One region of the Pseudomonas sp. MBLB4123 genome, then DNA from elsewhere that is predicted to be linked to it. Evidence: predicted binding sites of a transcription regulator. Region 1 holds the regulator's gene; the other holds the start of a gene.

Evidence for each region. Region 1 encodes FliA, which starts transcription of late flagellar genes. Its sites were predicted from a motif close to CTAAAGTTTNNNNNNNNNNNGCCGNTAA; they were not measured.
Region 2: the regulator FliA is predicted to act here: its motif matches at 2,210-2,237, upstream of ACSX1C_RS12925 (methyl-accepting chemotaxis protein).

What each region holds. Positions count from the first base shown of each region.
Region 1 covers NZ_CP196711.1:1,769,374-1,772,839, forward strand. Annotated here, with positions in the region: gene ACSX1C_RS08170 (chemotaxis protein CheA) at 1-222, opposite strand, end outside; gene ACSX1C_RS08175 (protein phosphatase CheZ) at 234-1,022, opposite strand; gene ACSX1C_RS08180 (chemotaxis response regulator CheY) at 1,042-1,416, opposite strand; gene fliA (RNA polymerase sigma factor FliA) at 1,643-2,389, opposite strand; gene fleN (flagellar synthesis regulator FleN) at 2,386-3,216, opposite strand; gene flhF (flagellar biosynthesis protein FlhF) at 3,331-3,466, opposite strand, start outside.
Region 2 covers NZ_CP196711.1:2,794,196-2,797,661, forward strand. Annotated here, with positions in the region: tRNA gene ACSX1C_RS12920 (tRNA-Leu) at 66-152, shown strand; gene ACSX1C_RS12925 (methyl-accepting chemotaxis protein) at 245-2,179, opposite strand; gene ACSX1C_RS12930 (adenylosuccinate synthase) at 2,309-3,466, opposite strand, start outside.

The DNA of each region.
Region 1 (3,466 bases):
GAAGACGTTCTCCGCGATGTGGCAGCACTCGACCAGTTCGTTCAACTGGAGAAAGCCGGCACCGCCCTTGACGGTATGAAAGCCGCGAAAGATCGCGTTGAGCAGGCTCATATCGTCCGGGCGGCTCTCTAGCTCGACCAACTGTTCGGACAGTTGCTCGAGGATCTCCCCGGCCTCTACCAGGAAGTCCTGGAGGATCTCTTCATCGGCGCCGAAGCTCATAAAACGTGCTCCTAAAAACCTAAGCTGGATAGCAGATCGTCGACGTCGTCCTGGCTTGCGGCGACATCTTCACGCTTATCGGCATTAATCTGCGGACCTTCACCACGGGAAGGCTCTTTTTGTTGTTTTTGCTCGGCGCGTAACTGTTCGTGGTCGTGCTCGATACCGGCGAAACGGTCCACCTGGCTGGCCATCAGCACCAGTTTGAGCAGATTGCTCTCCACCTCGGTGACCAGCTGGGTGACCCGCTTGATCACCTGGCCGGTCAGGTCCTGATAGTCCTGAGCCAGCAGGATGTCGTTGAGATGGGCGGACAACTTGGCGCCATCGCGTTCGCTGCGGGCGAGGAACAACTCGATGCGCTTGGCCAGCTCGCGGAAACCATCGGCGCCCATTTCCCGGCGCATGAAACGTCCCCACTCGGCGCTCAGGGTCTGTGCCTCGCTGCCGAGGTCGTTGACCAACGGCGCGCTCTGCTCGACCAGATCCATGGTCCGGTTCGCCGCCTTCTCGGTCATCGTCACCACATAATTCAGGCGCTCGGTGGCATCGGTGATTTGCGAGACTTCCTGGGCATGGGGCACGCGCGGATCGAGTTGGAAGTTGACGATGGCGTTGTGCAACTCGCGCGTCAGCTTGCCGACTTCGTGGTACAGGCCACGGTCGCGGGTTTTATTGAGTTCATTGATCAGCTGCACCGCTTCGCCAAAGTTGCCTTGATCCAGGCTGTCGACCAATTGGCGCGCGTTTAACTTCAGGCTCGACTCGAGGTCGGCCTGCGGGGAATCTTCGTGTTCCATAGCACCCTCGCGGCAGACATCAGCCGTTGACCCGCTCGAAAATCTTCTCGATCTTTTCTTTCAGCACCTGGGCCGTGAACGGCTTGACCACATAGCCATTCACCCCGGCTTGCGCGGCCTCGATGATCTGGTCGCGCTTGGCCTCGGCGGTGACCATCAGTACCGGCAGGTGCTTGAGCCGCTCGTCCGCCCGTACCGCGCGGAGCAGGTCGATCCCGGTCATGCCCGGCATGTTCCAGTCGGTCACCAGAAAATCGAAACTGCCGCTGTGCAACATCGGCAGGGCGGTGGTGCCGTCGTCGGCCTCCGCGGTATTGGTGAACCCCAGATCACGCAGGAGGTTCTTGATGATCCGGCGCATCGTTGAAAAGTCATCAACGATGAGGATTTTCATGTTCTTGTCCAAGTCGACCTCCGTACAGTCCTAAACGCAGCCAGCCTCTGGCTGCGCCCTTAATCGTGAAACCGGCCTGACAGGCCGTTGCAAAACCATTGCGATCAGCTGCGCCACGTTGCAATCAGGTAGGTGTTACTCGCTCACCTACAGGCCGTACAGGCCGTAATGCGCCTTATCTGACCCTCGTCCGCTACGTTTCCCAACGACCCGCTAATCTAGCTGTTCAGCGCGTGCGCCATTCGCTCAGCCGCGCACGCAGGCGTGCGGCGCACTGGCTGTGGATCTGGCTAACGCGCGACTCGCTGACCCCCAGCACCTCGCCGATCTCCTTGAGATTCAGCTCTTCGTCGTAATACAGCGCCAACACCAGTCGTTCGCGCTCCGGCAAGTTGGCGATGGCATCGGCCAGCGCCGCCTGGAAGCGCTCATCTTCCAGGCCACGAGAAGGTTCTTGGTGAGTGGCATTGGCGTCTTCGCACAGCCCCCCGTGCTCGCCGTCCTGCAACAGGTCGTCGAAGCTGAACAGGCGGCTGCCCAAAGTGTCGCCAAGAATGCCGTAGTAATCCTCGAGACTCAATTGGAGTTCGGCCGCAACCTCGTGATCTTTAGCGTCACGACCGGTTCTGGCCTCAATTACTCGGATCGCATCGCTGACCATGCGGCTGTTGCGGTGTACCGAACGCGGCGCCCAATCGCCCTTGCGCACCTCATCGAGCATCGAACCGCGAATGCGAATGCCGGCGAATGTCTCGAAGCTCGCGCCCTTGCTGGAGTCGTATTTCTTCGAGGCCTCGAGCAAACCGATCATGCCGGCCTGGATCAGATCGTCCACCTGCACGCTGGCCGGCAGGCGCGCCAGCAAGTGGTAGGCGATGCGCTTGACCAGGGGCGCATAGCGCTCGATCAACTGATACTGGGACTCTTGTCCTTGCGCCTTGCTGTACATACGAAGTCCGGAAGCTGCTGTCATACCGCCGAGTCCGCGGTCGGTTGCTGCACCAAGCGCTCGACGAAAAACTCCAGATGACCGCGCGGATTGGCCGGTAGCGGCCAGGCATCGACCTTCTGCGCGATCGCCTTGAACGCCAGGGCGCACCTGGAGCGTGGATAGGCGTCATAGACCGCGCGCTGCTTCTGCACGGCCTTGCGCACCGACTCGTCGTAGGGCACCGCGCCGACATACTGCAGGGCGACGTCGAGGAAACGATCGGTGACCTTGGTCAGTTTGGCAAAAAGATTGCGCCCCTCCTGTGGACTGTGCGCCATATTGGCCAGTACACGAAAGCGGCTCATGCCGTAGTCGCGATTGAGCAACTTGATCAGCGCGTAGGCGTCGGTGATCGAGGTCGGCTCGTCGCACACCACCACCAGCACCTCCTGGGCCGCGCGGACGAAGCTGACCACCGAGTCGCCGATGCCGGCGGCGGTGTCGATGATCAACACGTCGAGGTTGTCGCTGATGTCGCTGAAGGCCTGGATCAGGCCGGCATGCTGCAGGGGCGAGAGCTGCACCATGCTCTGCGTGCCCGAGGCGGCCGGAACGATGCGGATGCCGCCGGGGCCCTGCAGGATCACGTCGCGCAGGTCGCACTCGCCGCTGATCACATCGGCCAGGGTGCGCTTGGCGGTGAGGCCGAGCAGGACGTCGATGTTGGCCAGTCCCAGGTCGGCGTCCATCAACATGACCCGCCGGCCGACATCGGCCAGCGCCAGGGCCAGATTCACCGACACGTTGGTCTTGCCGACACCACCCTTGCCGCCGGTCACCGCGATCACCTGTACGGGATGCATACCCATGTTCTCTACACACCTTGTCTAACGTCGACGGGAGCCGCTTGGCTAAGCGTACCCCGCCAATCCGGCATGAGGTCAACCTGCGCCTCGTGCCACTGAGTCATCGCCGCGGCGCCGTCAACCGGCACGGCGCGTCGGCTGCTGATAGAGGCCGGCGAACAGCTCCGCCATCGCCTCCTCGCTTGGATCTTCCGCACTCTGCAGCCCGACGGCCCGGCTCACCAACTGATGGCTGCGCGGTACCTGCAGATCA
Region 2 (3,466 bases), 1.0 Mb from region 1:
TATCGCTCGGCGAGTAACAAACGGAGACAATGATCCGTGTCGGCAACGACGAACATTGTAGCTGTGCCCAGGTGGCGGAATTGGTAGACGCGCTGGTTTCAGGTATCAGTGATCGCAAGATCGTGGAAGTTCGAGTCTTCTCCTGGGCACCAAATTCTAAAAAACCGAGCCGCTGACTCGGTTTTTTTATGCCTGCGATTTACCGTGCCTCGCCACGGCGCCACCGAAGTGACGCCGCCGCGACCTAGACGCGGAACTGCCCCAGGCTGGCCTTGAGCTGCGTCGCCAGACCATCCAATACCCTTCCGCTCTGCGCGGTGGCCGCCACCGCCTCGGCCGCGCGCTGCGCCTCGGCATGGATCACCTCGACCCGCCCACGCACCGCGTCGGCACCTTCGGCCTGATGCGCCGCCGCTTGCGTCGCTGCATTGATGGCGCCATGCACCTCCTCCACCGCCGCCTGCACCGCCTGCTGCACCCGGGCGCTCTCGCGCAATGCCAACAACCCCTTGTCGGCCTGCTGACCGGCCTGGCCGATCACCCCCACCGCCTCGCGAGCGCCCTCCTGCAATGCGCCGATATGCGCCTGGATGTCGCCGGTCGACTGCTGGGTCTTGCTCGCCAGCGCGCGCACCTCGTCGGCCACCACGGCGAAGCCGCGACCGCTCTCTCCGGCGCGCGCCGCCTCGATCGCCGCATTCAGCGCCAACAGGTTGGTCTGCTCGGCGATACCATGGATCACCGTCAGCACCACCTCGATCTGCTCGCTCTGCCGCGCCAGGCGCTCGATCACCGCCGCGCCGTCACCCACGCGCCCCACCAGCTCTTCGATGGCGCTACCGACCCGAGTGGCGATCGCCGCGTTGTCGTCGGCCGCCTGGCGAATCGCCGCCACCCGCTGCAGGGCCTCCTGCATGGCCTGACTCTCCGCCTGCGCCTCGTCAGCCATCTGCGCCAGTGCCTGAAGGCTGCCGGCCACTTCGTCCCGCTGACGCCCGGCCGCTGCCTCCGCCGCGGCGCTGCGCGCGCTCAGGCTGGCGATTTCCTGGCCGGTGCGCACCGCCACCTCCCCCGCCTCGCGGACGATCGGCTGCAGCTTGGCGACGAAGCGATTGACCGCCGCCGCCATGTCGCCGATCTCGTCGCGACTGGCCAACTCGACCCGCCGCGTCAAATCCCCCTCACCGGCCGCCCAGTCATCCAGCGCGACGATCAGCGTATGCAGCCGGCTGAGCACCCGGCGCCCGAGCACCAGCGCCACCACCAGGAGAATGCCCAGGCCGATCAGCGCCAGGCCCAGGCCGATATTCCAGCGCAACTCGGCGGCAGCCGCCTCGACCGCCAGACGACTGTTGTGCGTCATGTCCGCCGCCACCCGCTGCGCGCTGCCCAGGCGCGCGGCCAGGGCCGAACCGCTGTCGGCCGCGGCACGACTCAGGCCATCGGACACCAGCTGACCACTGCTGCCGATCAGGGCGACGAAACGCTGGTCCAGGGCCGACAGCTCCTGCTCCACCTCGACGGTGGAGACCCCCAACAGCACCTTGCCGATTTCCGCCCCCATGGGGCTGATCGAGGCCTCGCTGACATGCACGCCCGGATCGCCTGCCGCGGCATTGAGCAGCTTGTCCAGGGTGCCGCGCCCCTCGCCGCGCTCGATCAACGCCTTGACTCGCGGATCCTGACGATTGACGTGCCGGGTCAGGCGCTCGCCCTGGGCATCCAGGTACACGGCGAACAACACCCCCGGGTTGCGATGAGCCATGCGCACCAGCTCGGTCAGCGCCGGCACATCGCTGTCCCAGATGGCCTTGGGTGCGACCGCGGCGAGCAGCTGCGCCTGATCATCGGCCGACTGGCGGAGATTGCGCCCCAGGACCTCGCGCAACTGGGCCTGCTCGGCGCTCAGGCGCTGCTTCAGGCCGTCGGTCAGACTGCCCTGCATCCGCGCGGAGACCCCCTCCAGGCCGCCCTGCACCTCGCGCCCGGCCGCCTCGAGATCGCCCGACAGGCGCCGAGTATCCGCACCGAGGCGCTGCCCCAGGTCCTCCACCAGCGCCGTGACCGTCGTGCGCGTAAGCGCCACCGCCACCAGCACCTGTGCCAGCAAGGCCGCCCCCAGGGCCAAAAACACCGGACGCAGCAGGCGGCTGCGCAACAACAGAACGATGGCGGACACGGGCAGGACTCCTCTTAAACCGTACAGGCTATAACGGCGGCAACCGGGAAAGGTTTAGCCCTCACAGGCGCCGCACCAGAACGACAAAGGGCCGCACGAGGCGACCCTTTGCTGCGGCAGCACCGACTATCAGGCGAACGGATGGCGCAACACGATGGTCTCGTTGCGGTCCGGGCCGGTGGAGATGATGTCGATCGGCGCACCGACCAGCTCCTCGACGCGCTTAATGTAGGCCCGGGCATTGGCCGGCAGCTCGTCCAGGCTCTTGGCGCCCAGGGTGGACTCGCTCCAGCCCGGCATCTCCTCGTACACCGGCTGCAGACCCAGGTAGCTGTCGGCATCGGTGGGCGCGTCGACCAGCACCTGGCCCGCGGCATCCTTGTAGCCGGTGCAGATGCGGATGGTCTCCAGGCCGTCGAGCACATCCAGCTTGGTCAGGCACAGGCCGGAGATGCTGTTGATCTCGATGGCGCGACGCAGGATCACCGCATCGAACCAGCCGCAGCGGCGGGCGCGCCCGGTGGTGGCGCCGAACTCGTGGCCGCGCTTGGCGAGGAAGGCGCCGACGTCATCGAACAGCTCGGTGGGGAACGGACCGGAACCGACCCGGGTGGTGTAGGCCTTGGTGATGCCGAGGATGTAGTCCAGGTACAGCGGACCGAAGCCCGAGCCGGTGGCGATGCCGCCGGCGGTGGTGTTGGAGCTGGTCACGTAGGGATAGGTGCCGTGGTCGATGTCCAGCAGCGAGCCCTGGGCGCCCTCGAACATGATGTCCTTGTCCGCGCGGCGCAGCTCGTGCAGCACCGCGGTGACATCGGCCATCATCGGCTTGAGCAGCTCGGCGTACTCCATGCACTCGTCCAGGGTCTTCTGGAAGTCGATGGCCGGCTCCTTGTAGAAGTTCTGCAGCACGAAGTTGTGGTAGTCCAGCAACTCGCCGAGCTTGGCGGCGAAGCGCTCGCGGTGGAACAGGTCGCCGACCCGCAGGCCGCGGCGCGCCACCTTGTCTTCGTAGGCTGGGCCGATGCCGCGACCGGTGGTGCCGATCTTGGCGTCGCCCCGGGCCTTCTCCCGCGCCTGGTCGAGAGCCACGTGGTAGGACAGGATCAGCGGGCAGGCCGGGCTGATGCGCAGGCGCTGACGCACCGGCACGCCCTTCTCTTCCAGCTTGGTGATTTCGCGCAGCAGCGCATCGGGGGCGACCACCACACCGTTGCCGATCAGGCACTCGACACCCTCGCGCAGGATGCCCGAGGGGATCAGGTGCAGCACGGTCTTCTCGCCGTC